Regions from separate parts of the Mucilaginibacter puniceus genome, predicted to be linked through region 1. Evidence: riboswitches for the same ligand, from Rfam matches in the RefSeq annotation. Region 1 holds a riboswitch; the other holds the start of a gene.
What was found. A riboswitch is a leader RNA that binds a small molecule or an ion and turns the genes downstream of it on or off. The one in region 1 is predicted to bind S-adenosylmethionine.
Positions count from the first base shown of each region.

Region 2: it holds a riboswitch for S-adenosylmethionine, as region 1 does, so the genes downstream of both, ACYVJ6_RS08110 (homoserine O-acetyltransferase family protein) here and metH (methionine synthase) in region 1, are expected to answer to the same signal.

Region 1 is NZ_BAAGRB010000001.1:408,326-425,426, reverse strand. Features, by position in the region: gene ACYVJ6_RS01940 (hypothetical protein) at 1-8, shown strand, start outside; gene ACYVJ6_RS01935 (hypothetical protein) at 63-308, opposite strand; gene ACYVJ6_RS01930 (DUF6804 family protein) at 311-601, opposite strand; gene ACYVJ6_RS01925 (DUF4112 domain-containing protein) at 784-1,263, shown strand; gene bla (subclass B3 metallo-beta-lactamase) at 1,414-2,298, opposite strand; tRNA gene ACYVJ6_RS01915 (tRNA-Met) at 2,428-2,504, opposite strand; gene era (GTPase Era) at 2,652-3,527, shown strand; gene der (ribosome biogenesis GTPase Der) at 3,644-4,945, shown strand; gene ACYVJ6_RS01900 (S41 family peptidase) at 5,039-6,634, opposite strand; gene murQ (N-acetylmuramic acid 6-phosphate etherase) at 6,745-7,569, shown strand; gene ACYVJ6_RS01890 (hypothetical protein) at 7,668-8,234, shown strand; gene ACYVJ6_RS01885 (Bax inhibitor-1/YccA family protein) at 8,353-9,087, shown strand; SAM riboswitch class I at 9,209-9,321, shown strand; gene metH (methionine synthase) at 9,452-13,138, shown strand; gene ACYVJ6_RS01875 (hypothetical protein) at 13,320-15,884, shown strand; gene ACYVJ6_RS01870 (REP-associated tyrosine transposase) at 16,030-16,617, opposite strand.
Region 2 is NZ_BAAGRB010000002.1:275,538-292,638, forward strand. Features, by position in the region: gene clpB (ATP-dependent chaperone ClpB) at 1-302, shown strand, start outside; gene ACYVJ6_RS08090 (polysaccharide deacetylase family protein) at 352-1,134, opposite strand; gene ACYVJ6_RS08095 (glycosyltransferase family 2 protein) at 1,115-2,074, opposite strand; gene ACYVJ6_RS08100 (glycosyltransferase family 87 protein) at 2,071-3,267, opposite strand; gene ACYVJ6_RS08105 (homoserine dehydrogenase) at 3,336-4,541, opposite strand; gene ACYVJ6_RS08110 (homoserine O-acetyltransferase family protein) at 4,541-5,596, opposite strand; SAM riboswitch class I at 5,760-5,871, opposite strand; gene ACYVJ6_RS08115 (S1 family peptidase) at 6,057-6,962, shown strand; gene ACYVJ6_RS08120 (SIR2 family NAD-dependent protein deacylase) at 7,445-8,131, shown strand; gene ACYVJ6_RS08125 (MarC family protein) at 8,259-8,930, opposite strand; gene ACYVJ6_RS08130 (trans-sulfuration enzyme family protein) at 9,120-10,235, opposite strand; gene mqnE (aminofutalosine synthase MqnE) at 10,369-11,562, shown strand; gene ACYVJ6_RS08140 (histidine phosphatase family protein) at 11,627-12,271, shown strand; gene ACYVJ6_RS08145 (menaquinone biosynthetic enzyme MqnA/MqnD family protein) at 12,268-13,011, shown strand; gene ACYVJ6_RS08150 (hypothetical protein) at 13,318-13,794, shown strand; gene ACYVJ6_RS08155 (peroxiredoxin) at 13,983-14,618, shown strand; gene ACYVJ6_RS08160 (cold-shock protein) at 14,755-14,952, shown strand; gene ACYVJ6_RS08165 (MFS transporter) at 15,064-16,311, shown strand; gene hemF (oxygen-dependent coproporphyrinogen oxidase) at 16,407-17,101, shown strand, end outside.

The sequences.
Region 1 (17,101 bases):
TTAAATAGTTTGGTCTAACACGAATATAGTCACCTGACAACACCAACAAAGGCACAAATGTGTTAGTTGCTTTTAAAAATTCCCATCGGAATCGCAAGGACTAAATGAATTAACGCAATCCAAGCATAAAGATCGTTTTCGCCAAACATTTTAAACATCCAATACAACTCACTTAAAAAAGGCAAGAAGAGACATATTACTCCTGCAAAAAAACCACCCACACTAAATGCTATGACCACTGTCCAAATGTGTGTTATTATTGCGGTTACTGCAAAGATTGAATAGAAACTTAGAAAAAGAGCTTTCATATTTATACAGGTTTAGTTGATAATGCTTTTGCAAAGAATAATACGGCGACACAGAAGTCAATCACATTCCATACAGCCTTATCCTGTAAATGCACAGGTATAATTGGGTTAAAAAGTAATGCGCATAAGCCAAAACTGATAACCCATCCTGTAAGTTCGTCATTATATTCTTTTAAAACTACCATTACAGATACAATGCAAATGACTATTCTCAAAAAGGTGTAATATCCTATTGGAAGGCTAAAAAAAGCCATTAATAAAAACAGCGTGCAAAGTAGCAAAATAGGTCTCATGAAATTGGATAAGATTATAAATATATGGTTTTAATCATTATAACGCATATCATATCACAAAGATGTTCAAGTATGAAATACTCCGCCTTATTGATGTTAATCACCAACAATCAGCCTCTGGCCGAAGCTTACGCCTAAAATTCACAAAACAAATCTGTATGCTTTTCATTCCTATAATAGCAATGAAACAATTACCAAAAAACACAGCGCTAACCGGGCAGTTAAAATGGGTTGAGCGGATAGCCCGCGTTATGGACGACAAATTCCGTTTCCCCGGTACAAATTTTCGCTTCGGGTTAGATCCTATTTTGAATTTCATCCCCTTTGCCGGGGATGTTTCGGGCTTTGCGGTATCGGCAGCGCTGTTGTATGTAATTGCAAAAAACGGCGGTGTGAGCCGGAAAGTATTGATTTTGATGACGGTTAACATTTGCGTGGATGCACTTATTGGTGCCATCCCCCTGCTGGGCAACATCACCGATTTTTATTTTAAAGCCAATACCCGCAACATTAAGCTGCTAAAAGAGCATTACCAGGAGGGTAAGCACCAGGGCAGCGGTAAAAGTATTATTGCCTTCATATTAATAGTAGTGGTAATTTTCCTGGCGGCTACTATCTATGTATCGTACCTGGCGCTGCAATGGTTATTCGGGCTTTTTTGATAGCCTATGGCGGTGTTACCACCAACATAGTTTACCAACGGTATACACCAAAATATCTTTGCCATCCTTTACATCAAAGTGCATTATATAATCTGGACTTAGCAGTGGTGTTTTTAACGCGGTTGGATTTTCTTTAGTACATGTCGTTTTTCATTTTTGCCCAAGTTTTTGTTGATAAAGCCGGTAAAAATTATCTATAACATCATCATATCCTTTACGGTCAATAAAAACATCGGGGTTATAAGCATCGCCGGGTTTGCGTTTACTATGCATTTTAAACTGTGCCGCATGCGAGGAAAGAAACAGATCAAACTGTTGCTTTTTTAACAGATCAAAAGTGTACTTATAGTCTTTATCAATATTAGGATAAGTAGCCATTCCATGTGGATTGGCATCATCATAAATGGTGGGCATATTGGCTATAAAAACCCGGTAAGTGCGCTTATCATCCTTTACATCAAACAAATAGCTGGTAGCACCCAGGGTATGCCCGGGAGTACGCAAAGCAACTATTTTCATGCCACCCAATTTTATGGTATCGTGCTCATGTAATATTTCATCCGCTTTAACTGCTTTAAAAGTAGGCCCTTTACTACCAAAAACATAGTCGGATGCACCACCATCAGCCAATACAGGGGCATCATGTTCGTTTATCCAAATTTTGGCATTGGTTTCTTTTTTAATGTCAGCCATGCCTGCAACATGATCCCAATGGGCATGGGTGGCTAACAATATCTTAATATCACTAAACTTAAAGCCTAATTTTTCGATATGCTCACGTATCATTTCAGTTTGTGGTGCCAGGCCTGTATTTATCAAAATATTTCCCTGCGGTGTAGTAATTAGATAGCAAGCCAGGTCATAATTACCTACATAATAAAGATTACCCGCAATACGGAATGGCTCATAGGGGTAATACCATTTGGGATCATTAAGGGGCGGGGCCACCAGCGTTTGGGCCTTAACAAATGAATTAACAAACAAAAAGTTAACAGCCACTATGGCTATCTTAACCATGATTTTAAAATTAGGCATGTTGGTAATAATTGTTTTTAAAGGTATGATTTATTTCAACCTATGGTCGGTGTTATCACCGCACCACTAACTTACAAATTATCAAAACAAAAAAGCCTCAAATCTTTCGACTTGAGGCTTTTAACTTTCTGGGTAGCGGGAGCAGGACTCGAACCTACGACCTTCGGGTTATGAGCCCGACGAGCTACCAACTGCTCCATCCCGCACTGTTTTTTTAATGGTATTACACTTTGTTCATAACTACAAAATGTGTTCCAATTAAGCTAAAAATGCATTTTACATTCCGTTTAAATTGGACTGCAAAGATATAATTCGTTTCTTTGCAGTCCAAATAATATTTTAATTATTTTTAAATGAGTCATAAGGCAGGTTTTGTAAGCATAATAGGTAAGCCAAACGCGGGTAAATCAACGTTGATGAACGCGCTTGTTGGCGAAAAAATGTCTATCATCACCCCTAAGGCCCAAACCACCCGTCACCGTATTTTGGGTATTGTTAATACGGATGATTACCAGATAGTTTTTTCGGACACTCCCGGCGTTATCAAACCGCATTATGAACTGCATGAGCGCATGATGCACCAGGTGGATGGATCAATAGTTGATGCCGACCTGATACTATTGGTTACCGACATTTACGAGGAGTATGACGAAACCGATGTGCTTAAAAAACTGGCAGGCAGCAATGCTCCCGTTGCGGTTTTGATCAATAAGATAGACAGAAGCGACGAAGAAACCGTAAAAGCTAAGGTTGAGTTTTGGCAGGAAAAACTGAACCCGGTTGCCGTATTTGCCATATCGGCCCTGCACGATCATAACGTCATATCGGTGATGAACTTTGTAATTGAGCATCTGCCTGAGCATCCGGCTTATTATGATAAAGATTTACTAACCGACAGGAACGACCGCTTCTTCGCGTCGGAAATGATACGGGCACAAATATTAAAGCAATACAAAAAAGAAATACCCTACAGCGCCGAGGTTATTGTAACCGCGTTTGTGGAGGGCGAAAAGCTGCACCGCATCAGTGCCGAGATTATTGTGGAGCGCGATTCGCAAAAAAACATCATTATTGGCGAGGGCGGTAAAATGCTGAAAATAGTAGGCACCTACGCCCGCCGCGATATGGAAGAGTTTTTTCAAAAGAAAGTATTCCTGGAGATGTTTGTTAAAGTAATACCCGACTGGCGCAGCAAAAAAAATTACCTTAAAAAATTTGGGTACGAATAGAGTGAATTACGATTTACGAATTACGATTTTAGATTATGCTTGTCGGGTTTGTAAATTTGCATTGATTTAAGGTTACGGGCAATCGTAACTCGTAAATCTAAAATCTGAAATCAAAAATGAGTAACATAGTAGCCATAGTTGGCAGGCCCAACGTAGGTAAATCCACTTTATATAACCGTTTAACCGAAACCCGCAAAGCAATTGTGGACGATTTTAGCGGCGTAACCCGCGACAGGCATTACGGCACTGCCGAGTGGTTGAACCACCAATTTACCCTGATTGATACCGGTGGTTATGTAGCCAACTCGCACGATGTGTTTGAAGCCGCCATACGCGAGCAGGTTATTATTGCCATTGAAGAGGCCAGCGTCATATTATTTTTGGTAGATGTTACTACCGGTATAACCGACCTGGACGATGAGATCGCATCTTTGCTGCGCCGCAGCAAAAAACCGGTTTTTGTAGTAGTAAACAAACTGGATAATAACGCGCAACTGTCTGACGCTACTGTATTCTATAGTTTAGGTTTAGGCGAGATATACAGCATATCATCCATGACGGGCTCGGGAACAGGCGAGTTACTGGATGAGGTGGTTAAACATTTTGAGGATGAAGTATTAGAAGAAAATACCCGCCCTAAGTTTGCCATTGTGGGCAGGCCAAATGTGGGTAAATCATCCATCATCAACTCATTAATTGGTAAGGACCGTAATATAGTTACACCAATAGCCGGCACAACCCGCGACTCGATACACATCCACTACAACCAGTATGGGCATGATTTTATGCTGATAGATACTGCCGGGATGCGTAAAAAAACCAAGGTGAAGGAGAATATCGAATTTTACTCGGTCATGCGTACCATTAAAGCGCTTGAAGAAGCTGATGTGATCATCCTGATGATTGATGCCGTAGAGGGAATTGAATCGCAGGACATCAATATTTTCCATTTGGCCGAAAAGAATAAAAAAGGCATCATGGTAGTAGTAAACAAGTGGGACCTGATCGAAAAAAATAATAAAACCATTAAGGTTTTTGAGGATATGATCAGGCAAAAAACCGCACCGTTTACCGATGTGCCTATTGTCTTCACTTCAGTTACCGAAAAACAGCGTGTTTTAAAAGTGCTGGATGTTGCCCGGCAGGTTTATGATAACCGTGCGCGTAAAATATCTACCTCCAAACTAAACGAGGTGATGCTGCCTATTATTGAGCATTACCCACCGCCTTCATTAAAAGGTAAATACGTTAAAATTAAATACATTACGCAAATAGCCGGTTCATCGCCCATGTTCGCGTTTTTTTGTAATCTGCCGCAGTATGTTAAAGAACCATACTATCGCTTTATAGAAAATAAGCTGCGCGAAAATTTTGATTTTAGCGGGGCACCTATACAGGTTTGGTTTAGGCAGAAGTAGATTTGATGTGCAAATGTGCGGATATGCAAATGTGCAGATGATTTGATCTAGTGCTTAGCATCTGCACATCCTCGCATCTGCATATCTGCACATTTATCTTACCGCTTCAATAGCTTTTTTCAAAACCACATCATTAGTATTAATGGCTTTTACGTAAGCTTCGTCGCCCCATTTAAAACGGGCCGCGTTTGCCTTAAGCAGGGTTTTGATATAGGGTGCAGATATTAATATCTCTCGTGGATCGTTACTCTCTAAGGTTGGCGAAACGTATTTTATAAAATCAGTAAAATCCTTATCACTAACTACATATTGCTTTAAATAGGCATCAGCAGATGGATAATTACTTAACAGGCCCTGCATATTGTCAACCACATAAGCGGTAAATAATTGTCGTCCCATTAACTCTCTTACCACCAAAGTGTTTTGTGTAGTATCTGCCGGCACAAAAACATCAGGCATTATGCCCCCACCACTAAAAACCTTGCGCCCTTTACGTGTACGGTAAGTTGATTGCCTGCTAAATAAAGTGTCGTTATAATTGCTTTGTTCAGAGAACAGCTCGCCTTTACGCATCCGGTCGGCCAGTTCGTTATGGTAAACGTCCGTGCCGCCTTTATATGATTTTTGTATGGATCTGCCGGATGGCGTATAATACCTGGACACTGTTAAATTAATTGCGGAGCCGTCACCAAATGGAAATTGCTGCTGCACCAAACCTTTACCAAAAGATCGGCGGCCAATAATAGTAGCGCGATCAAGATCTTGTAAAGCTCCTGCCAATATCTCGCTTGCCGAAGCCGAATTTTCATCAATAAGCACGGCTAAATTACCCTGCTCAAAATTACCCGAATCAGTAGCGAAATAATCGGTACGTGGCTCGTGCTGTCCTTTGGTGTAAACTATTAATTTACCTTTGGTTAAAAATTCATCGGCCAAGGCAGTAGCCGTATTTAAATATCCCCCACCGTTACCCCGAATATCTAATATCAGTTTTTGCATGCCCTGCTTTTTAAGCCTGGCTAACGCGTTACGAAAATCAATATCAGTGGCTGATGCAAATTTGCTGATCTTAATATAACCGGTTAAAGGAGCAATTAGGTAAGCGGCATCTAAACTGCTTAATTCAATACGTTCGCGTTTAAGCGTAAAAGGCTGTTCGGTTTTTTTACCGACAGATAGTGCGGTAAGTTGTAGCATATCGCTTTTTTTATCTCTAAATGCTTGCTCAACTTTATCAATAGTAAGGTTGGTACCCGAGAAGTTTTGATTAGCTATAGTGATAACTTTATCGCCAACAGTTAAGCCAGCCTTTGCTGCCGGGCCATCGGGATAAACCTGGGTGATAAACAAAGTATCGCGCAGCAAAATATAACTTATGCCAAATCCATTGTAGCCTCCATCAAGCCCTTCATTGATTCTGGTGGCTTGTCTTGGTGGTAAATAAAGTGAATGAGGATCTAAATTTTGCAATAGGTTGTTAACGGTAATACCTTCTATACTATCCGCATCAACCGAATCTACATAGGTATCACGTACCAACTGCAGTGTTTTTGATACTTTATCCCTATCGCTAAATGAAAAGCCCAGTTTGGGATTTTGGTATACGTTATCGCTAATTAACAGGCCAATAGCAATGCCCACCAATACTAATATAGTTGACCTGAAAATTATGGCTGCAGTTCTTTTCATTGTAGTATACAAAGTTACGTAATTGTTGGCATTGCAGATTATTTAGTAAGCCTAATAATCATACCAATTCAGGAAATTTTACCGAATTTTGTCAAATCAAATCCAATTCAATGCAAACTACAACCGAAAGGGACTCGCACTATAACAACCTGGAGCACATGAGCATGGGCGAAATACTTCAAAGCATTAACAATGAAGATAAAACTGTACCCCTTGCGGTTGAAAAAGCTTTGCCCCAAATTGAGCAGTTAGCTGCAGTTATAACTGCCCGGATGAAAGCCGGTGGCCGCCTGTTTTATATAGGTGCGGGTACCAGTGGCCGTTTAGGCGTGGTGGACGCTTCAGAGTGCCCCCCAACGTTTGGCGTTCCGTTTGATTGGGTGGTGGGTATTATTGCCGGTGGCGATGGTGCCATACGCAAAGCAGTGGAGTTTGCCGAAGATGATATTAACCAGGCCTGGAAAGATCTGCAGGAGTTTAATATAAATGAAAAAGACGTAGTGGTAGGTATTGCCGCATCGGGCACAACGCCGTATGTTATTGGTGGATTAAAGGCTGCTAACCAAAATAAAATAGCAACGGGTTGCGTTGTTTGCAATAGTGGTAGCCCTGTTGCTGCCGAGGCCAATTACCCCGTTGAAGTAGTTACCGGCCCCGAGTTTGTTACAGGCAGCACCCGCATGAAAGCCGGCACCGCGCAAAAGCTGGTGTTAAATATGCTAAGCACATCGGTTATGATACAATTAGGCAGGGTAAAAGGGAATAAAATGGTGGATATGCAGTTAACCAACAATAAACTGGTTGACCGCGGTACCCGAATGATCATGAGCGAAACAGGAGTAGATGAAGAAACCGCTGCTGACTTATTAAAAGAATACGGTAGTGTGAGAAAAGCAGTTGAAAATTATAAGCCCCACCCAAACCCTCCCCGGTAGGGAGGGCTTTAAATATATAATTCACAATGAGACTTTTTTTAACAATAAAAACAAAAAGTCTCCCCTACCGGGGGAGATTTAGAGGGGGCCGGGGCTAAATGCACGAAATAGAGCCATATTATAAATGGAGGGATGACTACATAGCAGCCGAAGATGAGTATTCGCCTTTTTACGCTACGCAGTATAATGAATTTGAGTTTGATAAGCAGATATATAATTACCTGTTACACCCGCAATGGGATTCTTTCGGCTCAAATACTTTGTACATGAAAGTATTATTTGCCGATTATGAACGTTCATATGCTATAATAGAGTTTATTGGCGAGTGGAACGACGCCATAAATAATGACATCATGTTGATGAAGCGCGAGATATTAGAGCTGATGATGGATAACGGCATTAACCACTTTATCCTTATCGGCGAAAATGTTTTGAACTTTCATTCATCAGATGATAGTTATTACGAAGAATGGTTTGAGGATGTAGAGGATGGCTGGATAGCGGGTGTCAACTTCCGCGAGCATGTGATAGAGGAGTTTAAACGAAATAACATCGACTACTACATCAACTTTGGCGGTCAGCTGGACGAATTGAACTGGCGATCGTTAAAGCCTTTGCAACTTTATAAAAATGTGGAGGAGCAGTTGACCAAGAGACTGAATTAAAAAGATTAAAGATTGGTTATTAAAGATTAGTTAAAGCGTGTAAACAATTTCAATTCCACTAATCTTTAATCTTCAATTACTAATCTTTACTATATATTCGTATAATAATTTATAAAAAATGGAAAATAGATCAACTGACTACGTTTACGAAAACGTAATACAAATTAATGAAGCTGACTCATCAAAAAAATTCATAGCAAACGTTTTTTTATGGATGTTTGTGGCTCTGGGTCTTTCAGCGTTATGCGCCTTCTACTTTGCAACCGACACAACTTTGCTATCTATGCTTCGCGACCCGGAAACAGGCGGAAATACAGGCCTGGGTACTATAGTAATGTTTGCACCCCTGGCTTTTGTTTTATTGATTTCTTTCGGTTTTAACCGATTATCCTATGGTGTGCTGCTAATAGCATTTATTGCTTTTGCAATAGTTATGGGCATGAGTTTAAGCTACATTTTACTGGCCTATACAGCAAGTTCGGTATTGGGTGTGTTTATAACCACATCGGTATTGTTTGGGGTGATGGCAGTTGCCGGTTACACTACGCAACAGGATCTAACCAAGTTTGGTTCTATACTAATTATGTTTTTAATAGGTATTGTTATAGCCAGCCTGGTAAATATGTTTTTACGCAGCAGTGGTTTGGATATGATCATTAGCTACATTGGTGTAGCAGTATTTGTAGGCCTAACCGCTTATGATGTACAAAAGCTAAAACGCATTGGCGCAGGTTTGGAGTATGGTGATGCATCAGCCAAAAAAATGGCCATAATGGGTGCATTAACTTTATACCTTGATTTTATCAACCTGTTCCTGATGCTGCTAAGAGTATTTGGCCGAAGAAATAATTAAGAAATCCTAAAAAGCCGCCTCAAACAGGCGGCTTTTTTTATACCATCAAAAATTACAATCATAACAGATTTCGGAGTAACAAATCTATTGCACTTTACAACTTTATTAAGCATCTTTGCACTGCTTATAGAGAAAGACGGAGGGATTAGACCCTGCGATGTCTTAGCAACCTGTTACCTTCAACAAGGTGCTAAATTCTACTCACGTCAAAAGAAGATTTGAGACAGATAAGTGAAAGTCAACAAATACCCGACTTTTCGAAATAAGCCACTTTCAGTTTGCAGTTTTGAGTTTGCAGCCCGCTGTCATTTTTATTGACCCGCTGCCACTGAAAACTGCCCGCTGCTAACTGCTAACTGACAAAATGGATATTAGACAAGAACTACAAAAACGCATTCTGGTAATTGATGGTGCAATGGGTACCATGATACAGCGTTATGGCCTTACCGAAGAGGATTTTAGGGGCGAACGCTTTAAAGATCATCCCAGTGATATAAAGGGTAATAATGACTTGTTAAACATTACCCGCCCGGATATTATTAAGGCTATACACGCCGAATACCTGGAAGCAGGTGCGGATATCATTGAAACCAACACTTTCAGTACGCAACGTATTTCTATGGCCGATTATGGCATGGAGGACCTGTCGTACGAAATGAGTTTTGAAGGCGCCCGTATTGCCAAAGAAGTAGCCGCGGAGTATACGGCTAAAAATCCTGATAAACCGCGTTTTGTTGCAGGTGCTTTGGGCCCTACAACCAAAATGGCTTCTATGTCGCCGGATGTGAATGACCCGGGCTACCGTGCAGTAACGTTTGATGAACTGGAAGAAGCATTTTACGAGCAGGTGCGTGGTTTGGTAGATGGTGGTGCCGATGTGCTTTTATTTGAAACCATAACCGATACCCTGATTACCAAAGCAGGGATATTTGCCGTAAAACGATACGAAGCAGAAATTGGCCGCAAGATAGAGATCATGATATCGGGTACAATTACCGATGCATCAGGTCGTACACTATCCGGCCAAACTGTTGAGGCATTTTATAACTCATTGCGTCATGCCGACCCGTTAAGTATCGGGTTAAACTGTGCTTTAGGGGCTAAGGAAATGAGGCCGCATATTGAGGAGCTTTCTGAAAAAGCGGCTTGCTATATTTCGGCTTATCCAAATGCAGGGTTACCTAATGAGTTTGGCCAGTATGACGAAACCGCCCACGAAACCGCGCATTTGGTTGAGGATTTTATGGCAAGTGGTTTTGTAAACATTGTAGGCGGATGCTGCGGTACTACACCCGAGCATATCAAATGCATTGCCGATAAAGCCGCAAAATACTCACCGAGATTGGTGCCGGTAACTGAGCCGCACATGAGGTTAAGTGGCCTGGAAGCAGTTACCATAACCCCCGAAAGTATTTTTGTGAACGTGGGCGAGCGCACCAACATTACAGGCTCTCCAAAGTTCTCCAAGCTGATATTGGCGGAGAATTACGAAGAAGCACTTTCAGTTGCTGCCCAACAGGTAGAAGGTGGCGCGCAGGTGATCGACATCAACATGGATGAGGGTATGATCGATTCGGAAGCGGTGATGGTGAAGTTTTTAAACCTAATTGCTTCTGAGCCTGATATATCCAAATTGCCTATCATGATCGATTCGTCTAAATGGACGGTTATTGAGGCGGGGTTAAAATGTATACAAGGTAAAGGTATAGTAAACTCTATCTCGCTAAAAGAAGGCGAAGAGAAGTTTAAGGAATACGCCCGTAAGATCATGAGCTATGGTGCCGCTACCGTAGTAATGGCATTTGACGAGACAGGCCAGGCCGACTCGTTAGAGCGCCGTAAAGAGATATGCCAGCGTTCATACAATATTTTGGTTAATGAGGTGGGTTTCCCGCCGCAGGACATCATCTTTGACCCTAACATATTAACCGTAGCCACCGGGCTTGAAGAGCATAATAACTACGCGGTAGATTTTATTGAAGCTACCCGCTGGATAAAACAAAACCTGCCATTAGCCAAGGTTAGCGGTGGGGTAAGTAATATATCGTTCTCCTTTAGGGGTAACAACGTGGTGCGCGAGGCTATGCACTCGGCCTTCCTTTACCATGCTATTAAAGCCGGTATGGATATGGGTATTGTTAACGCCGGTATGCTGGAGGTTTACGAAGAGATTGACAAAGAATTATTAGAACTGGTAGAAGATGTACTGCTTAACCGCCGTGATGATGCTACGGAACGCCTGGTTGAATTTGCCGACAATATAAAAAGCAAGGGCAAAGAGGTAGTGCGCGATGAAGAATGGCGCAAAGCGCCTGTTGCCGAGCGTTTATCGCACGCGCTGGTAAAGGGTATTGTTGAATACCTGGATGATGATGTGGAGGAAGCCAGGCAGGCCTATGCTAAACCATTAGAGGTTATTGAGGGCCCGCTAATGGACGGCATGAACGTAGTGGGCGACTTGTTTGGCGCGGGTAAAATGTTTTTACCACAGGTAGTAAAATCTGCCCGTGTAATGAAAAAGGCCGTAGCTTATTTATTGCCATTTATCGAGCTGGAAAAACAACGCGTTATTGATGCAGGCGAAGACAGCAGTAATAGCCGTGCCAATGCCGGTAAGGTATTAATGGCCACCGTAAAAGGTGATGTGCACGATATCGGTAAAAACATTGTAGGCGTGGTATTGGCGTGTAATAACTTCGAGGTGATTGACCTTGGGGTGATGGTGCCTGCACAGCGTATTATTGAAGAAGCTAAAAAACAAAACGTAGATATCATTGGCTTAAGCGGATTGATCACCCCATCATTAGATGAGATGGTGCATTTTGCTAAAGAGATGGAGCGCGAAGGCTTTACTATTCCGTTATTGATTGGTGGTGCTACTACTTCGCGTATTCACGCAGCGGTAAAAGTTGCGCCAAATTATTCGGGGGCGGCTATACACGTGCTGGATGCATCGCGTAGTGTTACCGTCTGCAGTAACCTGATGAACCGCGATACCCGTGATGCCTACATACAAGGCATTAAAGACGAGTATGCAAAAGCAGCCGAAGCGCACGCCAACAAAAAATCAGATAAGCGTTATGTAACGCTGGAAGAAGCGCGTGCGCAAAAATTCCAGATTGATTTAACACAGGTAGCACCAAAGCCTGCATTTACAGGCACTAAAGTATTTTCGGCCTATCCGCTGGCAGATTTAGTGCCTTATATCGACTGGACACCTTTCTTCCATACCTGGGAGTTGCGTGGCAGCTATCCAAAAATATTTGATGATAAGTTTGTGGGTGTTGAGGCTAAAAAGCTGTTTGATGATGCCCAGGCATTATTAAATAAAGTGGTTAAAGAGAATTTGCTACAGGCAAACGGCGTAATCGGTTTTTGGCCGGCTAACGCGGTTGGTGATGATATTGAATTGTATACCGATGAAACCCGTACGCAGGTACTGAGCCGTATACATACCCTTCGCCAGCAATCAGAAAAAGTAAAAGGTGAGCCTTATTATGCCTTGTCAGATTTTATAGCGCCAAAAGAAAGCGGCGTGGCCGATTACTTTGGCGGGTTTGCCGTTACAACCGGTATTGGTTGCGATGAATTGGTTGCCGAGTTTGAAAAAGATCATGACGACTATAACAGCATTATGGCCAAAGCCATTGCGGATAGGTTAGCCGAGGCTTTTGCCGAAAAAATGCACGAACTGGTACGTAAAGAATACTGGGGTTATGCACAAGAGGAGCACCTAACTGTTGAAGAACTGGTTAAAGAAGAATACGATGGTATACGCCCGGCACCGGGCTACCCTGCCTGCCCGGAACATACCGAAAAGACAACTTTGTTTAACCTATTAAAAGCAGAGGATAACGCGCACATGCACCTTACCGAAAGCCTGGCCATGATGCCTGCCGCATCCGTTAGTGGCTTTTACTTTGCGCACAAGCAATCGCGCTATTTTGGTTTGAATAAAATAAGCAAGGACCAGATAGAAGATTACGCCAAACGTAAAAACATGTCGGTTGAAACTGCTGAAAGGTGGTTAGGGCCGAATTTGAATTATTAAGACCTCCAACCCCCTAAAGGGGGAGTATAAAGTTAATAGCCGCGCTGAATTTCAGGGCGGCTATTTTGTTTATAAGATTCTATGGCACGCGTGTTTCTTATTTTACTGAAAGCTGAATTGTTAAGAACATTTTGTATGTGAACCTTTAGTATATTTGTTTGACACACAAGTGTTAAACAAAATGAAAGACCTAACCTTTAAGGAACTTATTAAATCCAAACACTCTTATATCTTCTTAATTCCACTGTTTGTTATTTTGATACTCGCTGGCTTTTTTACGCCACAATGTTTCGAGTTTTTTGATTATCAACCAGATGCACAGAATAGAATTTTATCGAATATATTAACTGGTTTCATTGCTATTCCAAGCACCGTACTAGCTATATCAGCTATTTTGTTTGCCATATTACAGGTTTCAAACAGAAAAATAACAATTATTGAAATGGTTTTTCAAAATAGCTATATAATCCCGCTTGTCTATTGGTCTTTAATCAATATTATCTTATTAGTTATCATACAGCTTGTTTCTGACACTTTTAGTTCCTACAATATCATTCGGTTACTAGTTTGTCTTTCTTATAACTTAATAGTCTTAGTAGCTGGATTATTATTCACATTATTTCGTTGCTTCAGATACCTCGATTATACATATATCACCGACGATTTTATTATTGATATTTATGGGCAGCTCAATAAAGAAAAAAAAGGAAATCCTACTTTTGATGCTCAAAGTCTTCGTCAAAAAAGTAAAGAAGTTTACTCTGAAATTGCTGATGCTATCCGGAAAGATGACACAATTATAGTTTTAAAGTACTTAAAGTCTTTTGCGCACACCTTAACCCTAAATCCTTCTTCGAATTATATAACAGATTTTAATAAAAGTTTAGCGCGTTGGACATTAGCCAGCATGCGTGGTACCTCAAACGTTATGTTTGGCGCATTTATTGAATTTTGGCGTACACATCTAACCATTAAAATCGAGGGTAAAATGACTTTTGCTTTTAGTAATATAGATCGTGTTCCTTTATTGGCATACCGTATGGCAGAAAAAGACACGAGTGCCAGAACAGCGATCGCAGACGCTTTTGCTTTACGGCTTAAAGAAATAGCACAAAAAAGTGTATACATGGCTATGGAAAATGAGCATCTTAAAACCGGTGCCAGTTTTGAGAATTTGATTAGTATTTATATTGAAATTAGTGAACTAATAAAGCATGTTGCTCAGAATGGTGATTTAAAAACATTACTAATCGTTACCAATAGGGTTTCGCAAATACGTGAAACTTTTAAATTAAAGCATTATCGCAGAAATACCAATATTATCGCTAATAATCTTGCAAGGCAACAACCAGTAGATACTGGATTTGGTCAGAATGAATACGCCAACTATCTGATTTTAAAAAAGGCTATAAATGACACTAACTTAATTGTGATAGGTAATCTCTATTGGTTATTGTTTCAACAATTTAATGGCAATTTACAATCGGCGGAATTCCCTCACTTAAAGGAAGTCTTAACTACCTTAGATACACAAATCGACTATAACGAATCACTTCAAGTTATAGTTGACATATTTATCAGAGAAGATGAACGTTGGGGATGGGAAGAATGGATTTGGCATGGAGAAGAACGACTAGACGGCAAAGTTTATACAGTGGCAACTGCCTTGGATATGTTCGGGGTTGGATTTGCCATAACTTTATTGAAACACCCAGAAATAAATCTCAGCCATCATGCTGTCAGCGATTTTCAGAATTTAAAATACTTGCTTAATCGCGTAAAGACAAATTTGCAAAGAGTACGTTTAAATCCTGGAGCATGGCCACACTTTTTTGACTGGGATAATGAGTCGTTTTTAGTTAGGATTGACAATGTTTTAGCAAATATTGACCGTGTAGACGAAAATATTGAAAATGACTTTTCTCAGCGTCTAGCTGCGACAGCGTTATCCGATACAAAAGTTTCAGCATTTAGACACTTAATTGCCCAACAATGGGAAGCAACGAGGGATCTCTCAAAAATATTTGAACATTTTGGTGCTGTAGAAACGAATCCTGAGACAATTTTGAAAGATACTGGTCCTAATATAAAAATGAATAAAGGTAGGACAATGTTTGTTGATGGGGAGCTGTATCAATTCATTTATGGAATAGAATGGGGGAAATCTGTGAATAGGGGGGTTGATAGTCGATTTGCGGAAGTTATCAAAGAAATAGCTAAGGAAAGTACTGAAACAAGCCTTGACAAAATTTTTGAAAAGGGCATTCAAGAACTTAGTACTAATGGACATAAGGCAAATCTAATAATCATTGATATGGGGCTATTTTATGCAAATGAACTTGCTTTATCTGCTACAGGTAGGTATAGTTCTTCTGTAAACCATAATAATCCGTACCCATTTGAAATCGCTGGATTTTATGATAATGAAATACCTATTGTAGTTCTAAGAAGTTTTGATTTTAATAAGTTGGTAGCGGTAGTATCGCTACCTCAAGCTTTACTAATGCAGCAAAGGCAAGAGGAAAACAACTACAATAAGAATTTAAAAATCGAAATAAATGAAATCACTTTAGATCAGGCTAATCAAATGATAGCTGAACGTCAAGAACAGGATGGTGAAAACTTATCTATACATGAACTAATGGCTTCTATGATAGTCCATATACATCAGATATTCGATTTTAAGATTGCTGACAAAAAGGCTATTAAAGTTTATAAATCAAATCTCGAAAACTTTGGAAACTAATTAATATAATCAATAATAAATAGACTAATATATCTCCTCCGTTGGCGCAAGTATGTCGGGCGGGCATGTGCGCAAGGCTACTTGTGCCTACTATAATTTGGCTAAAGCCACTCAATGTTATGCTTTCCCGTCCCCGCAGGGTCTCTCATAGAGGACCCTGCGATGCACCGAAGACTTCACTATAATTTGTGATATTAATAAACAAGTGGGGTTTATTATCATAGTAAAATGCAGCACTACTATGTGGGTAATCGGTAAACTGCATACATAAATTCCATTTGCCCGTTACGGGATTATGATGGATATAATCTAACTTTTGATTTAGAAACTCAACAGTGTAAATCGGCTTAGCATCAAAGGAAGGCTCAAAAACTTTATGCCTTTGTCCCTTGGCCTTTTCTTTGTCTGAACATCCGCTTGCAAGCAAATGTAAAATGGATTGTTCTTTTTGCGCCGTTAGTTTTTTGACTAACGCATACGCCATAAACCGCTTGCCGTTACTTATAATGGTATTTAAATTATTAACCGATTCCGGAAGTTGTAAAATCAAGTGAACATGATTGGGCATGATAACAAAGGCAATCGTTTCGATTTGATATTGCTCATTTATGAGGTTGAGCCAGTTATATACTAAACTATACGAACCGGTTTTTTCAAACAAGGGTAACCACTTATAACAAGTAAAGGTTATAAACCAAATTTTACAGGTTAAATCGTGACGGGTTCTGATCATGCATAAATATATAACTTCGTTTCGATTACTCCGCAGGGTCCTCTACGAGAGACCCTGCGGGGACTACCCCCCCGTTTGGCGACTACCCCCCGTTGGCGCAAGTATATGGGGCGGGCATGTGGGTAAATGCTACTTGTGCCTACTATTAATTTGGCTAAAGCCACTCAATGTTATGCTTATGGTCCGTTGGTTAAAACCAACGGCAATAAGTTTTAATTTTTGCTATGTTAATCACATCCATTCCAATTGCTGCATCAATTCATTGCCGTCCCATTTATGGGGCGGAATAAAAAATTAAACAGGCACGGCTTTAGCCAAACCTACGTAGCGTCGCAATACTCCCCTCGCTGGCGCAAGTATGTCGGGCGGCATGTGGGCAAGGCTACTTATGCCCATTGCCCCTGTTGTTGTTACCAACAAGCACCTTAAAATCAACGTATTACTTCATATATCCTACCAATCAAAATCATGGTTTACACTTTTT
Region 2 (17,101 bases), on a different contig from region 1:
TTAGCCGTAACGAGTTAGCCGACATTGTGAAACTGCAATTCAGGCATGTACAGCAAACATTAGCCGAAATGGGTGTGACCATTGAAGCATCTGACGAGGCATTAGATTGGCTGGCACAATTAGGTTATGACCCACAATTTGGTGCAAGGCCTTTGAAAAGGGTTATTCAAAAACGTATACTAAACGAGCTATCTAAACAGATATTGGCCGGAAAAGTAGATAAAGACAGCAAGATCAAACTGGATATGTTTGATAATAACTTTGTGTTTTTGAATACCGGTGAGGATGCAAATAGAAAATAATTAACGCTATCATATTAACAAAAAGAGCCGCCCGAATGGGTGGCTCTTTTTATTTATTGGTAATTATATCCTCTGCAAAATCGCCAGTCCTTGCAAACTCGAAGCCTTTGGCTTTGGCCCACTTGATGTAATCATCAATTCGCTTAATAAAAGTTTCGCCTGAGTTTTTAGTGATGTGGCCCGGCAAACGGTATATGGGATTTTTGATATCCGTAAACTCCCAGGGATGAAAATAAAGGTTTAAATATCCATCCTTACGGTGCGCTGCTGCACTCATCCATTTTACCATACTCAAGGGCAAATTGTGAAAGCTTAGCCAAAACAACGGAAAACGCACCAACGGCGATACGGAGGCGGGTATTTGTAAAACATCATGCTTAAAAAACCATTTGCGTGGCTTTTTTAAGTTATTATACCGTCCCGGTATCCAGGTAGGGTTCATGGAGGTGTTGTACTTATATCCGGCCTTTTGTATTTCCAGTTCATCCACAGGCATCATACGGGCCATGCGGAACCCGGTTACTTTAGTGCCTGATATCTGTTCCAGCTTTAAACGGGATGATAGTAAATGTTCCGTCTCAAAATCTGAATGATAATAGCCGTGTGAAGCAATCTCGTGGCCATCATCAACAATGAGTTGGATAACATCCGGCTTATTAACCGCATAGTGGGCGGTACAAAAGAAAGTAGCTTTTATCCTGTTAATTTTAAGTAGCTTAAGTATGGCCAATGTGCCTTTGGTTGATACTAATAACTGTTCAGGAAAATCAATACTGCTATTATATTCAAATGGCAGGTCAAACTCTTCTACATCAAACCCTAACAGAATCATTTTTAGCTTTTAACAGATTTGTTGATCTAACAATATAATTAGGGCGATGTTTGGTTTGCATAAATATTTTACCCAGGTACATACCTATAATACCTAATACCAATAACTGCAATCCGCCAAAAAAAGCTACGGTAGCAATTAATGATGCCCAGCCCGAAACCATATCATACCCGGCAAAATAACTTATAACTACGTAGGGGATATATAGTAATGACGATACCGAAAAAAACAGCCCTAAACCGGTAGCAATATATAATGGCCGCACACTAAATGCCATAATACTGCCAACAGCCAGCTTAGCCAATTTAAAAAACGAATAGCTGGCCTCGCCGGTATAGCGTTGAGCAGGAGTGTAGGGGATACCCATTTGTGTAAAGCCTACCCATTTAACCATTCCCCTGAAGAATATCTCGTATTCGTCAATTTGCTTCAGTTCATCTACAACCTTGCGGTCCAACAGGCGAAAATCAGATATACCGTTCTCTAAAGTAATATCTGATAGTGCATTAATTAATCTATAGAAAGTTTTAGAGGCTCTTTTTTGGAAACCCTTTACATGTGGATTAGCTTCGGCACGATAGGTATAAATAATATCATAGCCTTCTTCCCAATACTGCAGCATTTGCGGCAGCAGGTGAGGGGGGTGCTGTAAGTCGGCATCCATGGTGATGATGGCATCGCCATGGGCGCGGTCAATACCAGCCTTTAGCGCGTAATCCTTACCGAAATTTTTAGATAGTTCAATGAAAAAGATATTAGCATGAATGCCCGCCTGCATTTTTATTTGGTCAAGCGTTTTATCCCTGCTGCCATCATCCACGAAGATCAACTCAAAATCATAACCGGTTGATTGCATAGATTTAAAAACCTCGGCAATCAGAAAATCGATATTATTTTCTTCGTTAAGCGCAGGAATTATAATGGACAGTTTCTTTTTCATGCCGCTGATGGTGTTTCCTTTTCAGGAAACATAGTTAATTCATTTTTTGAAAATTTCCTAAACCATGTCTCATAAATTATTTTGATCCATATTAATAAACACGGTAATGCTTTTAACGAATAGGGGTCAACATAATTTACTTTTAAATACCGCGGGAAAAGATCAGATGGTGATAAGCTGGTTAATATCATCGCGAAAACCAATAAGCCAATGTCTAAATAACTCACCGGTTTTATGGTATTGATATACCAAATAGCCACACCTGTAAAAGCAATTATATAGGTAGGCGACTCGGAACCGGTACTAAATATAACCGGGAATATTAAGGTGGAAGCTACGATCAACAACTGGTAATTTAAATTTTTAAAGCATTTAAAGCGGATGTAGGTTAAACCAAACAAAATTACGCCTGGTAATAAAACCACCAGGTTGCTTAATTGTGGCAGCCATATACGGCGTATCATACCCATAACAGATACATCCTCACGCGTGGTTACAATATTGTCGCCATTTTTATGCACCAGATCGGCATACCAATCTTTATAGGTTTGTATGATAAATGCCGGCGAGGATAACAGCATTGGTAAAACAAACAACACCGCCGACCAAAATATCAGACCGGCTATCAGTTTAAGTTTATGGTTTGAAAAGAAAAAGAAAGCCAACCCAACCACACCATACAGCTTAATAAACACACCAAGGGCAATCATTAAAGCTGCCCAAAAATCTTTTTCGTCTTTTATAAAAACATAACTTAATATAATTAACGCGGCTACCAGCGGGTTGCTTTGTACATTGGCGGCAGAGGTCATTAACTCGTGCGCGCAAAGCAGTAATATTAATAAGTATTGCTCTTGTTTAACAGGGAGTAATTGGATAGCCTTCATCAATATCCAGCAATTAAATGCCACCCATAAAATAACACCGGCCTCATCAGGTAATAAAGCAAAAGGAGCAATAATTAATGCGAATATGGGACCATAATGGTTAAGGTCATAATAATTATCAGGGTAATGGATATATAAATTTTGCTGATTAATTACATGCAGAAAATTGAACTTATATACAAAGTAGTTATTATGTATATGGCTATGGCCCAACACAACGCTTTTAACTACTGCAAACAGGCTTAAACCAAACCAAATAGCAGTAATTAAGTACTTGTACTTTATCAGATTGGCAAGTTTATACATTAATCAGGAGTATGTACTTTTTGTTGTTATAAAACTACTAAAAGTTTGCGCAAGCCGTCAATAGCAAATTAAGCTAAGTTAATTGTAGATAATTGATCCGAAAAAGCAATAAATGCCTTCTGATCATTTATCTGTTGCTGGTTATCAATTAAACTTTGCAGGTTAATGCGGCCAATAACAAATTTTGAGGTGCCTGAATAATAGCGCTCGTGTATTTGAATGAAGTTCAAAGCTTCTACCAGGCTTTCGTCATCATAACGCAAATAAACATTCAGCTCAATATTGTTAGTAAAGTTCAACCCTTTACTTTCTTTAGCTTTTTTGTATTCGTACTGGTAATCATAACGCAATGCAGCAATATCAGACAATACCGCCGAACCGGTAGGATGCCCACCGGCTCCCTTACCAAAAAAGAATTGCTGATCGGCAAAGGCGGCTTGCACAATTACGCCGTTATATTCGTACTCTACGTTATATAAAAACTCGGTTTCGTTAACAAATTTCGGCAATACAAACAAGGCAACGTGTCCGGCATCCAGTTCTTTAGCTACCGGTACCAGTTTTACCTTTAGATTTTTCTCTTTGGTGTATTGAAGGTCAAAAGCCCCAAGATTTTGTATACCTATGTTTAATACTTCATCCGGATTAACAATCACCCCGTAAGCATGTGCACAGGCTATGATCAGTTTATATTTTGAATCAAAGCCGCCAACATCACTAATTGGGTCTGTTTCGGCAAAACCCAGGTCCTGAGCCAGTTTAAGGGCGTCATCATAGGTCATATTCTCTATATATCCTTTAGATAGGATGTAATTGGATGACCCATTGAATATCCCGCTTATGGAGTGCAGTAATTCGTTATCATAATACTCCTCCAGGTTACGGATGATAGGGATACTACCGCAAACCGCGCCTTCATACAACAAAGATGTACCGTATTCGTGCTGAATTTGAATTAACTCTTCCAAATGCAGGGCAATCATTTTTTTACTGGCCGATACCACATTTTTGCCCGACTTTAAAGCACGTGATACAATATCAAACGCGGCTTCTGTATCATTGATCAACTCAACAATGGTATTTATTTCGGGGTTGTTTAATAACTCGTCACGATCTGTAGTAAACAATTGCGCGGGGAGAGTGCGCTCTTTAGTATTATCTTTTATGGCGATCTTTACTATCTCGAGGTTAAGGTGTTTGGTTTTAATAATATCATATAAACCTTGTCCAACCACACCAAAGCCGAACAGGCCAATATTTAGTTTCTTACTCATTAGGCTATTTCCTGTAACCGGATGGTTTTTCCTTTAACATCCGAATTAAAAAATGAAGTTATAATTTGGGTTAATGCACTGGTTTCAATTAAAAAACCATCATGCCCGTAATAGGAATCAAATTCGGCATAACTTGAGTTTGGAATATGTTGGTGCAGGTATTGCTGCTCTTCAACCGGGAACAACAGATCTGACTTAATACCTATAATCAAAGTATTTGCTTTTATCTGTCCTAAAGCTTCCTCTACACTGCCACGGTTGCGCCCCACGTTGTGCGAATCCATACTTTTAGTCAAATGCCAATAACTGTAAGCGTTAAAGCGGTTAACTAACTTATCGCCCTGGTAACTTTGATAGCTGGAAGCACGGAAGTTATCAACCGTATTAATATCGTCTTCTTTCTGACTGATACCATAAGTTTTATAACCGCGATAGGATAGAAGTGCCATGCTGCGTGCCGCTTTTAAGCCTTTGGAGCCACCTTCAGGTGTGCCATTATAATAAGTTTCATCGGCACTTATGGCCAAACGCTGCGATTCATTAAAGGCAATTCCCCAGGGCGAGTTATAAGCGTTAGTAGCTATCAGGATAACATTTTTAATCAAATCGGCATCCATAATACTCCATTCAACAGCCTGCGCACCACCTAATGATCCACCTATCATTACTTCTATACTATCAATTTGCAGGTGCTTAGCCAATAACTGATGAGCTTTGACCATATCCCTGATAGATATATTAGGAAAAGTTAAATAATAGGGCTGCCCGGTAGTTGGGTTAATGCTTAGGGGACTGGTTGTGCCATAAGCCGAACCTAATACATTGGCACATACAATAAAATGCTCTTCGGGATTAAAATATTCGCCGGTACCAAATAAACCTTTCCACCAATCCAATACATCCGAGTTGGCTGTAAGCGCATGGCATACCCAAACTACATTGTCGCGGTTTTTGTTTAAAGTGCCGTAGGTATGATAACCAATTTCCAGTTCAGGAAGAATAGCGCCCGATTCCAGTTCAAAAGGTTGTGAATATTTATATAGTTGTGTACTCATGGTGTTAAAGTTGGATAACTATGCTTGTAAGTGTAGTGGAACGAACCAAATACACATCAAAAACAGCAACAAATATTAAAATTGTTGAATAGGTTAGTTAAGCCTTTTGAGGCGAAAGCATAGTTTTGCAGACTGGTGTTTTTTAAATTTTCCATATTTTATAAATCTATATTTCCCGGGATATTTACCGGGCCAGGAATTGGCACCTTCTTCATTTAACTGAAGGGTTGCCAGCGGGTATTTGAGCCTGATCTCTCGCCGCTTCTTTATAAATCAAAATACGCTGTAGTGCGGAAGTTTTGACCATGGTATTGCTACCATTTATGCAGCAAATATAGGCCGTAATAATTAAAAACACAAAAAATAATTTTTTGGTGGTTATATTGCACCTGTTTATGGTTAATAACATAAAACAACTTATACATTTGCAATAACCAATTAACCTATTAATATACCTACAATGAAATTATACTTTTACAGCTTGCTTACAGCATTTATATTGATAACCGGCACCTGCTTTGCGCAAACCCCGGCACAAACTGAAGAATTCAAAAAATCGATAGTGAAGCTGGAAGGCATTCAAATGCGTTACTCGTTTGATGAAATATCATCCAATTTATTAAGACGCATTGAAGGCATAGCCAATATTACCCAGCGAGAAACCGCGGATATACGAGAAGAATACGCGTCTGCTAAAGACACCATACATGGCACGGCGGTATTAATTGCCGATGGCAATAAAATGTACATGGTTACTGCCAAGCATTTGGTTATAGCTAAAGACAAGGTACACGGTAAAGAAAATTTAAATGAGCTGATAGTGGGCAAGGTTAATGTAAACGGCCGTATATCAAACGATATTAACTTTATGGGATTAACAGCCTATGTGGCTGCATTGCCGCCATTTGCTTTCTCGTCTGACGCTGATGATGTGGCGGTAATATCTTTCGCTCAAAAGGATTATGTGAACTATGCTGATTACTTAAAAGGTATTGGCTGCGTGACTATCCCTGTACAAGACATTGTGGGAACTGATTTTGTTAATAACGGCGAGGACCTGCTAACAGTTGGTTACCCTGCTCCGTCATTTACAGATAGAAGCGTAGCCACCAGCACCGGCAGGGCACGTACCAATAATCAAACCGCTACAACTTATACGCTTAACGCCTCGGTTACACCAGGCTACAGCGGTGCGCCAGTATTTAAAGGCAATAAATTGGTGGGCATAGTAAGCTACCCTGATGGCGTAACCTCAAACGTTGATGTAAGCAAAAAACCTTATGCTAAAGCATCATCTGCAAAGGTTATTAAATCGGCTGTTATTTTATCGATATTGAGAGACTTGCAGGCGAAAGAGGGTAAATAAGATGTATCGGGGACGAAAACTGATATTATTTTGTTGTTTGCTTTGTGTTTTCTCTCTTGGAAAAAGCTTTGCGCAACAAAAAAACAGTATTTCATATATAATACCTGAAATTGTAAATGTAGAGATAGATAACTATCTAAAAACAATAAAATCGGACGAGGGAACTTATATAATACTACAAAATCAAAATGATACAACCTCTATATTGGTAAGTAGTTACGCGGGAATATCGAAGTTAGTTCCTCTTATTAAAAACAGCAATAGATATATCAAGGTTGGCATAAGCAGACTCATTCCTGTACTATTACGACCAGATTTATTATTAAGTTCTAATCTTCATATAATTAAGAATAAAGGTACAGAGTATGAAGCTATAGAGACCACATTGATAGGGGCTGGAGGTTATTTAATTGTATATAAGGGTCTTTATCACAATCCGAAACTGATCAAGGCGGAATACTTTCAAAATTGATAAAGTATCCATGAAAAAACTCGTCATCCTAACCGGCGCGGGCATTAGTGCCGAAAGTGGTTTGCGCACCTTTAGGGATAGCGACGGTTTATGGGAAGGTTATAATGTACAGGAAGTAGCCACCCCGCAAGCCTGGGACTGGAATCCCAAACTGGTTCAGGATTTTTATAATATGCGCCGTAAAGATATCCTTGCCGCCCAACCCAACGAGGCGCATTATGCTTTGGCACGATTGGAAGATAAATACGATGTTACCATTATCACCCAAAATATTGACGACCTGCATGAACGCGCAGGATCGGCTAAAGTAGTACACCTGCATGGCATCATCACCCGTTCACAATCCAGTATTGACCCCACATTAACTTACCCCATAGATGGTTGGGAGCTTAAAATGGGCGATCTATGCGAATTAGGTTCACAACTACGCGCACATGTAGTTTGGTTTGGTGAGGATGTGCCTATGATAGCTACCGCAATCGAAATCTGCAGTCAGGCAGAGTTGTTTATATTGATTGGCTCATCATTAGCCGTATACCCGGCAGCGGGATTAGTTCATTATGTTCCGGCAAATGCCCCCAAATATATTGTGGATCCTAATATTCCTGAATTAAGAGGTAGCAACCAGTTTATTAAGATAGAAGCAAAGGCGACGGTTGGAGTGCCGGAGTTGGTGGATGAGTTATTGAATGATTAATCACCCTGTCATTTCGAAACGCAGTAAGAAATCTTATACGTGCGACATATCAAGCGTATAAGATTTTTTCGCTACGCTCAAGAGATTGTTCTCCTCGTACCTCGTTGGAAATGACAATAGGGTTTGGTTAAAACTTAAATATCGCCTTCAACCCGCTTATCCCAATTTGCAATCCCACACAAAATATTAAAAAAGCAGATATACGGTTTACAATATTTTCGCCATTGGCGCCTAAGTACTGAATAATGGTTTTAGTATTGAGGTAAAAGAAATAGATCATTATACATAATGCCAAAATAGCCACTAATATAGCCCCTGTATTGATATAGTACTCGCCGGTACCAAATGTTGCGCCATGCGCGCTTAGTGTAAATATAACCGATATAGTGCCCGCGCCCGTTGTGGCAGGGAAGGTAATAGGATAAAAAAGTTTACTGGCAATATGTTTATAGCCTGATATATTGGGTTCATTGTCCAGGTCCTCTGACGAGGGCTTTTTTTGATCAGACGACAAAAACTCCCAGCCCATTTTACAGATCATAATACCACCTGCCAGTTGCACAATGGGTATGGATATACCAAAAAGCTGTAATATCCACTGCCCGGCAAATAACGCAACAATACAAACCAAAAACGCATAAAAAGTAATTTGTCCTACCGCCATGCGCTTTTCGCCATTGGTTAGGTTTTCAAAATAAGGGCTCACCATAAACGCCGACCCGATAGGGTTTACCACCGGGAATAAGGCGATAATGCCTATAAAGGTGAGGTGAATGAAGGTTTCGTATAGTTGGGGCATGGTATGTTATATAAGTTCAATTCAGATAATTTATCATATCTAATTGAATATAAAATAATTACGAATTTTATTTCTACTTACTGTTAAGGTTAACATATTTTCGACCATAAAAAACGTAAGCTATTGATTTACAAATATATAAATTTAAAAATAATCAAAATGTGTTAACTTGTGTAAACCATGTTTACACTAACCCAATGCCTGCTTTAAATCGGCTATTAAATCATCAATATGCTCTAACCCGGCAGATACCCTTAATAAGTTAAAAGGTGTTTTGGTATCGGGTCCTTCAACAGATGCTCGGTGCTCTATTAAGCTTTCCACACCACCTAAACTGGTTGCCTGGGTAAATAATTTAACCGCGTTTACCACCCGTTTGGCTTCGGCTTCGCCGCCATTTACACAAAAGGAGAACATACCACCAAAAGCCAGCATTTGACCTTTAGCTACTTCATGCAGCGGATGTGATGGTAGTCCCGGGTACATCACCGACTCTACCTTGGGGTGAACGGATAAATATTCGGTTAGCAACTGAGCGTTTTGCACATGGCCGCGCATACGGTAAGGCAGGGTTTTTATACTGCGCACCAGCATATAGCAATCAAAAGGCGAGGGGATGGCACCGCCCATTTCCTGTACCTGGCGAATGCGTTTCCACCAGTCATTGTCATCATTAGTAATTAGTACGCCACCCATTAAATCACTATGTCCGCCAAAATATTTGGTGGAGGAGTGCATTACTACGTCAGCACCTAAAGTTAACGGCAACTGGCAAATTGGGGTGGCAAAGGTATTATCACACACTACCTTAATACGGTGCTGACGGGCAGTAGCAATTACCTTTTTTATGTCCGTAATTTTCAACAATGGGTTTGACGGCGTTTCTATCCATATTAAACCTGTGTTGGGTTTTATTAAACTATTTAAAAGGGACTCATTATTCAGGTCGATAAAATCAAACTCTAATATCCCGGCAAATAATGTTTTTAACTGGTTACGTAGACCATGATACATATCATCAGGTGCAATAATATGCGTACCCGGCTCCAGCGATTGAAATACGGCCATCCCAGCTGCATTACCTGACGAGAAAGCGGCAGCCGCCACACCTTGCTCCAGTTTGGCTAAAACATTCTCTAAAGCTACCCGGTTAGGGTTTGATGCGCGGCTATAAATATGTCCTTTAGGGTAACTACCATCCTCGCTGCGCTCAAACGTAGTAGACATAACCAATGGCTGCACTACAGCATTGGTAGCAGTATCTGTATGGTTACCGGCGTGTATGGCAATGGTTTCAGTTTTCATAGGTGTTGAATTTATACAAACTTAAAAATAATGTCTTACTATAAAATTGAACATTATTTAATGATAAGGGTTCTTTAATAAATGTTACACCACCATTACATTAACATTTCTTATTTTTGTCGAAAGAATTTTAATGCAGGCTGAAAATAATTTACAGGTATTATTACAGGATCAGCACTTAACAGCTGATTTAAAGAACATTGCTCAGAAAGTGCTGAATAATGAGCGTATCAGTTTTGATGAAGGGGTATTATTATATGAGCAGGCAGAATTAAGTTACCTGGGTATTTTGGCCAATTACATTCGCGAGCAAAAGCACGGCGACAAAACTTATTTTAACCGCAATTTTCATATCGAGCCTACCAATCTTTGTGTGTACGATTGTAAATTTTGCTCGTATTCGCGTTTGATCAAGCAAAAATCAGAAGGCTGGGAATACACCATGGATGAAATGCTGGACATGGTAAAAAAATACGATAACGAACCGGTTACCGAGGTGCACATTGTAGGTGGCGTATTACCGCAATATGATGTAGCCTTTTATTCGGAATTGTTCAGCAAGATCAGAGAACACCGCCCTGAGTTGCATGTTAAAGCGTTAACCCCGGTTGAATACCATTATATATTTAAAAAAGCTAAGATTGATTATGCTACAGGAATGCGTCTGATGATGGATGCCGGTTTAGGTTCTATTCCGGGCGGTGGAGCTGAAATTTTCCATCCCGAAATACGCGAACAGATAGCCAAAGATAAATGTACCGGCGAGCAATGGCTGGCCATACACGAAGAATGGCATAAACTGGGCGGAAGATCAAACGCTACCATGTTATATGGCCATATTGAACAATACTGGCACCGTGTTGACCACATGGAGCAATTGCGACAGTTGCAGGATAAAACAGTTGGTTTCCAAACGTTTATACCGTTAAAGTTCCGTAACCAGGATAATCAAATGTCAAACGTGCCGGAAGTATCGGTGATAGAGGATCTGCGTAATTACGCTATTTCACGTATATATCTGGATAATTTCGATCACATTAAAGCCTACTGGGCCATGATAAGTCGTACCACAGCGCAGCTATCTTTAAATTTTGGCGTAGATGATATTGACGGTACCCTGGATGATACTACTAAAATATATTCAATGGCTGGGGCAGAGGAGCAAACACCGGCTATGAGCACCAAGGAACTGGTAGAGTTAATTAAACAGGTAGGCCGTTACCCAATAGAGCGCGACACTCTATATAATATAGTAACGGATTATAACGATCACCAGTTTCCGGAAGAAGTAAAGCCGCAGTTTTATAAATTGCCGGTTATTAATTGATCATTAGGTCATTATTTCATTTAGTCATTACTATCAATGACCAAATGACTCAATGACTCAATGAATGACTAAAAGAATGATATTAAAAACACTATACATTGTCCGCCACGGACAAACAGAACTTAACCGTTTGGGGATTGTACAGGGCAGGGGAAGGGATACCGACCTGAACGACGAAGGAAAACAACAAGCTTATCTTTTTTATAACGATTATAAAAATGTGCCTTTTGATAAAATATACATATCTGCATTAAGGCGCACACAACAAAGCATACAGCCTTTTATTGACCTTGATATTCCCTATGAAAAATTATCGGGTTTAGATGAATTGGCATGGGGTATATATGAGGGCCAACCCAGTACACCTGCCACCAAAGCCGCGTTTTTACAATTGTTGCGCGATTGGATGGAAGGTAAGCTGGATAGCAAGTTTGAAAATGGCGAAAGTCCTAACGAGGTTGCTGTGCGTCAACAAGCGGCTCTGGATGTTATCATGTCGCATCCGGAAGAAAAAAACGTACTGATATGTATGCATGGACGGGCTATGCGCTTGTTTCTGTGTATATTGTTAGGAAAACCACTCACTGAAATGGATAACTATCCGCACCAAAATCTGGTATTATACAAGGTAACCTTTGATGGCGAAAAATTTGAGATAGCAGATTTTAATAACGCTTTGCATTTAAAATCATTAGAAACAGGTCTGTGAGCAAAATAAAGATATCAGCGGTTAGCTATACTAATACCAAACCCTTTTTATACGGCCTGCGGCACACGGATATCATCAATAAAATTGATTTAAGTTTGGATATACCTGCCGATTGCGCGCAAAAGCTGATAGATAACAAAGTAGATATTGGTTTAATACCTGTAGCAGCGACGTTAAATATACCCGAATGGCAAATCGTATCTGATTATTGTATAGGTGCCAGCGGCGCAGTAAACTCCGTATTTATATTTAGTAATTGCGAAATTCATGATATTAAGTATCTGCAGTTGGATCCTGAATCACGATCATCGAATAACTTGGCGAGGGTGTTATTAAAAAACCATTGGCAGGTGTCACCTAAATCAGTCACCAACGCTGCCGATTATTCCACATCTGCAGATAAATACACCGCCTTTGTACAAATAGGCGACCGCACCTTTGGTAAAACAGGCAATTACCCTTATGTATATGATTTGGCTGAAGAGTGGCAAAAATTTACCGGCCTGCCGTTCGTATTTGCCGCTTGGATAGCTAATAAAACTATTCCTATTGAATTTATTGCTGAATTTAATAACTCTTTAAAATATGGCCTTGACCATAGAGCCGAACTATTTGCAGAAATACCTGCACGCCCTGATTTTGATGTACAGGATTACCTGATGCACAAAATTGACTTTGAATTAAATAATGCAAAAAAACAAGCACTTTTTTTGTTTTTAGATTACGTTAAGGCATTGTAAACAAGCTGTTACCAAACCATTATCTCATTAAATTTTTTTAATAATTGTTAGGATTTTGTTACATAACTATCTATAAATTTAATATTTATGTTCATTATTTTTAAAAGCTTCGTGTTTAAATTACACTAATTATAAATATAGGTTTTAATTATTAAGATATTGTAATTTTAACACTAAGGTTATTGTAAAATCTTAAATTTTATAACATATATTCATATTAATTATGAAATATTCATAAAAATTTATTTTTATTTTAATAATTGATAACAACACGTTACTTTTGTTATGGATTTAAAATTTAAGAACATGAAAAAATTATTTATTACAGCAGCAATAGCAACAATGTTTAGCTTTACTGCATTAGCCGATGATGGTGGTAAAAAAAATACAAATGCAGCAGGTGTTAGTCAAACCGCTTTAACACATTTTGCAACTGACTTTTATACAGTTACTGATGTTACCTGGTCTGTATCTGCAAACAGCCAAAAAGCTACTTTTTTACAAGATGGTGTTGTTACTACAGCTTTTTATGATTTGAGCGGAGAATTTATTGGTACTACTAATAAAATTGAATACGCTACGCTAACTACAGATCAAAAAGAAGCAGTAGCAAAAAAATATGCCGGTTATGATGTAGTTGAAGTTATCAGATTTAACTATGCAGGTGCCAGCAATGATGTTAACCCAATTGTTTACTTTATCGACCTTAAAAAAGGTGATAGTGAGGTTGTTTTAAAAACTGCACCAAACGAAGGTTTATCATTCTACAAAAAAATTAAATAATTCCCTGATTATATTAATATCAAGCCCTGTTACTGGTTGTAACAGGGCTTTTTTTATTTAACAGAACGATATATGTAATGTCTATGTAAATAGTAGATTTATTTTATAATGAAATGGTAATTAATTAAAACAATCCATTTAACTTAGTATAAAATAAACCAAATTATTAACGCATAAATATTACTACCATGAGCTTACGACTAGGCGATACCGCCCCAAATTTTAAAGCACAAACATCAAAAGGAGATATTGATTTTTACGAATTTCTTGGCGATAGCTGGGGTGTACTATTCTCTCACCCGGGCGATTACACACCAGTATGTACAACCGAACTGGGCAGAACAGCCGCATTAAAAGACGAATTTGAAAAACGAAATGTAAAAGTGTTGGCTTTAAGTGTTGATTCGGTTGAATCACATACCGGCTGGATAAATGATATTAATGAAACGCAGGGAGTGGAAGTTAACTTCCCGATAATAGCCGACCCTGACCGCAAAATATCTGAAGCATATGATATGATACACCCAAATGCATCGGTTAATGCCACAGTGCGTTCATTATTCATCATCGCACCTGATAAAACTGTTAAACTGATCATTACTTACCCGGCATCAACCGGAAGAAACTTCCAGGAAATTTTAAGGGTGATTGACTCATTACAGCTAACGGCCAAATACAGTGTAGCCACACCCGTTGATTGGAAAGATGGAGAAGATGTTGTAGTGGTTCCTTCTATTAAAACAGAAGACATCCCTGCTAAATTTCCTAAAGGTTACACGGCCATTAAGCCATACCTTCGTATGACACCGCAACCCAATAAATAATTATTTGTTAATTAATTAATTTTATATATTTGAGTAGCAGGTTTTATAACTCTTCTGATTACTAATACCATAATAATTCAGTTTGGCCAGTTATTAAATCCTATAACAAGATTTTTTAATACTATTATTATTAATTATGAAAACTGGAAAAGTAAAATGGTTTAACACACAAAAAGGTTATGGATTTATTGTTACCGATGATGGTAAAGATCTTTTTGTGCACTTTAAAGATGTTCAAGGCGGTGTTAACGCAATTAAAGACAACGACGATGTAGAATATGAAGTGGAAGAGGGAAGAAAAGGACTGCAGGCAATAAATGTTAAAAAAGTTTAATTATATAAATACACTTTTAAAAAGGACCTCTGCTAAGCAGAGGTCCTTTTTTTTGCCAAAAATTAATTAATTCCGTTACTTTACGCCAACCAATTATTATCACTATATACCATGACAGCCACTCCGTCAATTGTTAAAAAGAACGTTGTTTTTTTAGTCCTTGTAGCCTCGTTGGGCTACTTTGTAGATATTTATGACTTGGTTATATTTTCTATCGTTAGGGTAAAAAGCTTGCAGGATATTGGCGTGCCAGCCGACAGGATACAGTTAGAGGGTGTATATGTGATCAATATGCAAATGTTTGGCCTGCTGTTGGGCGGTATTATTTGGGGTGTTATAGGCGACAAACTGGGGCGTATTAAAGTGCTATTTGGATCGATATTTTTATACTCGGCAGCCAACTTTATTAACGGTATGGTTACTGATGTTGATAGCTATGCGATAATCCGTTTTGTAGCAGGTATAGGACTTGCAGGCGAATTAGGTGCAGGCATAACCCTGGTTAGTGAAACCTTAAGCAAGGAGCGCAGGGGGTATGGAACTACTATTGTAGCGGTGATAGGTCTTTTAGGTGCAGTGGCTGCTGCTGCTGCGGGCCAGTTTGATTGGCGCATTGCTTATTACATTGGCGGAGGACTGGGCATACTTTTATTGTTACTTCGTGTGGGTACATTTGAATCGGGTATGTTTAAAAACATATCTGATAAAGATGTATCCAAAGGAAATATATTAATGCTATTTAACGACAGGAAGCGTTTTTTAAAATACCTGTACTGCATATTAATTGGCGCACCGTTATGGTACGTAGTGGGTATATTGGTAACCCAGGCACCCGAGTTTGGCGTTGCATTAGGCGCAACCGAAACGTTAAGTGCAGGTACTGGTATTATGTACACCTACGTGGGTATATCAATAGGTGGAGTTTTTGCGGGTTTACTTGCTCAATACACCAGATCGCGTAAAAATACCATGTTCATTTTTTTATTGCTATCTGTAATAAGCGCCATGTTTTATTTAAGTGCTAAGGGCATAACGCCTAACCAATTTATTGGACTTTGTTTCTTTATGGGCTTTGGTGTAGGGTATTGGGCCACTTTTGTTACTATTGCTTCAGAACAGTTTGGTACCAACATTCGATCAACTGTAACCACCACAGTACCTAACTTTGTTCGTGGATCGCTTATACCTATCAACTTTGCATTTAATGCCCTTATGGTACATTTTGGGCGCATAAATACCGGGTATATCATTATGGTAGTATTAACAGGTATATCTTTATTTGCCACCAGCCAACTACAAGAGACTTTTGAAAAGGACCTTGATTATATTGAGGACGAAGGTGCTAATATGCCAAGTTAGTGAGTGGTTAATTAGTTGATTAAGTTAAGTAGTTAAAATGTAAAACAACCATTCACTTAATTAACCCAATCAACCAAAAACTTATCTTTGCCCCAATGATCACTAAAGAACAAATAGCTACCGATTACCAGCAAATACAGGACGAGATATGCCACGCTTTAGAGGCGGTTGACGGTAAGGCCAAGTTTGAAGAAGAAAAGTGGGAGCGTGATGGCGGCGGAGGCGGCCGTACACGCGTAATACAAAACGGAAATATTTTTGAAAAGGGTGGTGTAAACTTCTCGGCCGTGCATGGCAAATTGCCCGAACAAATGCAGCGCGCTTTAAAGGTAGATAAAGACGAGTTTTTTGCTACCGGCGTATCTATTGTTATACATCCTAATCACCCATTAGTACCTATCATCCATATGAACATTAGGTATTTTGAAATGCCTGGCGTTGATGGTGCCGAACCTGTCAGATGGTTTGGCGGTGGGATAGACCTTACCCCGCATTATGTGATAGATGCCGACGCGAAATATTTCCACAGTCAATTAAAAGCTGTTTGTGACAAATTTAATATAGATTTTTACCCCAAATTTAAAACATGGGCTGATGATTATTTCTTCATCAAACACCGTAACGAAACACGCGGAGTAGGGGGGATTTTTTACGATAAACTGGTAGCTACAGATGACCTATCCTGGGAAACCATATTTGAGTTTAGCAAAGCCTTGGGCCGCACATTCGCACCAACTTATACCGAACTGGTAAATTGTAACCACGATAAACCCTTTACCGACGATCAGCA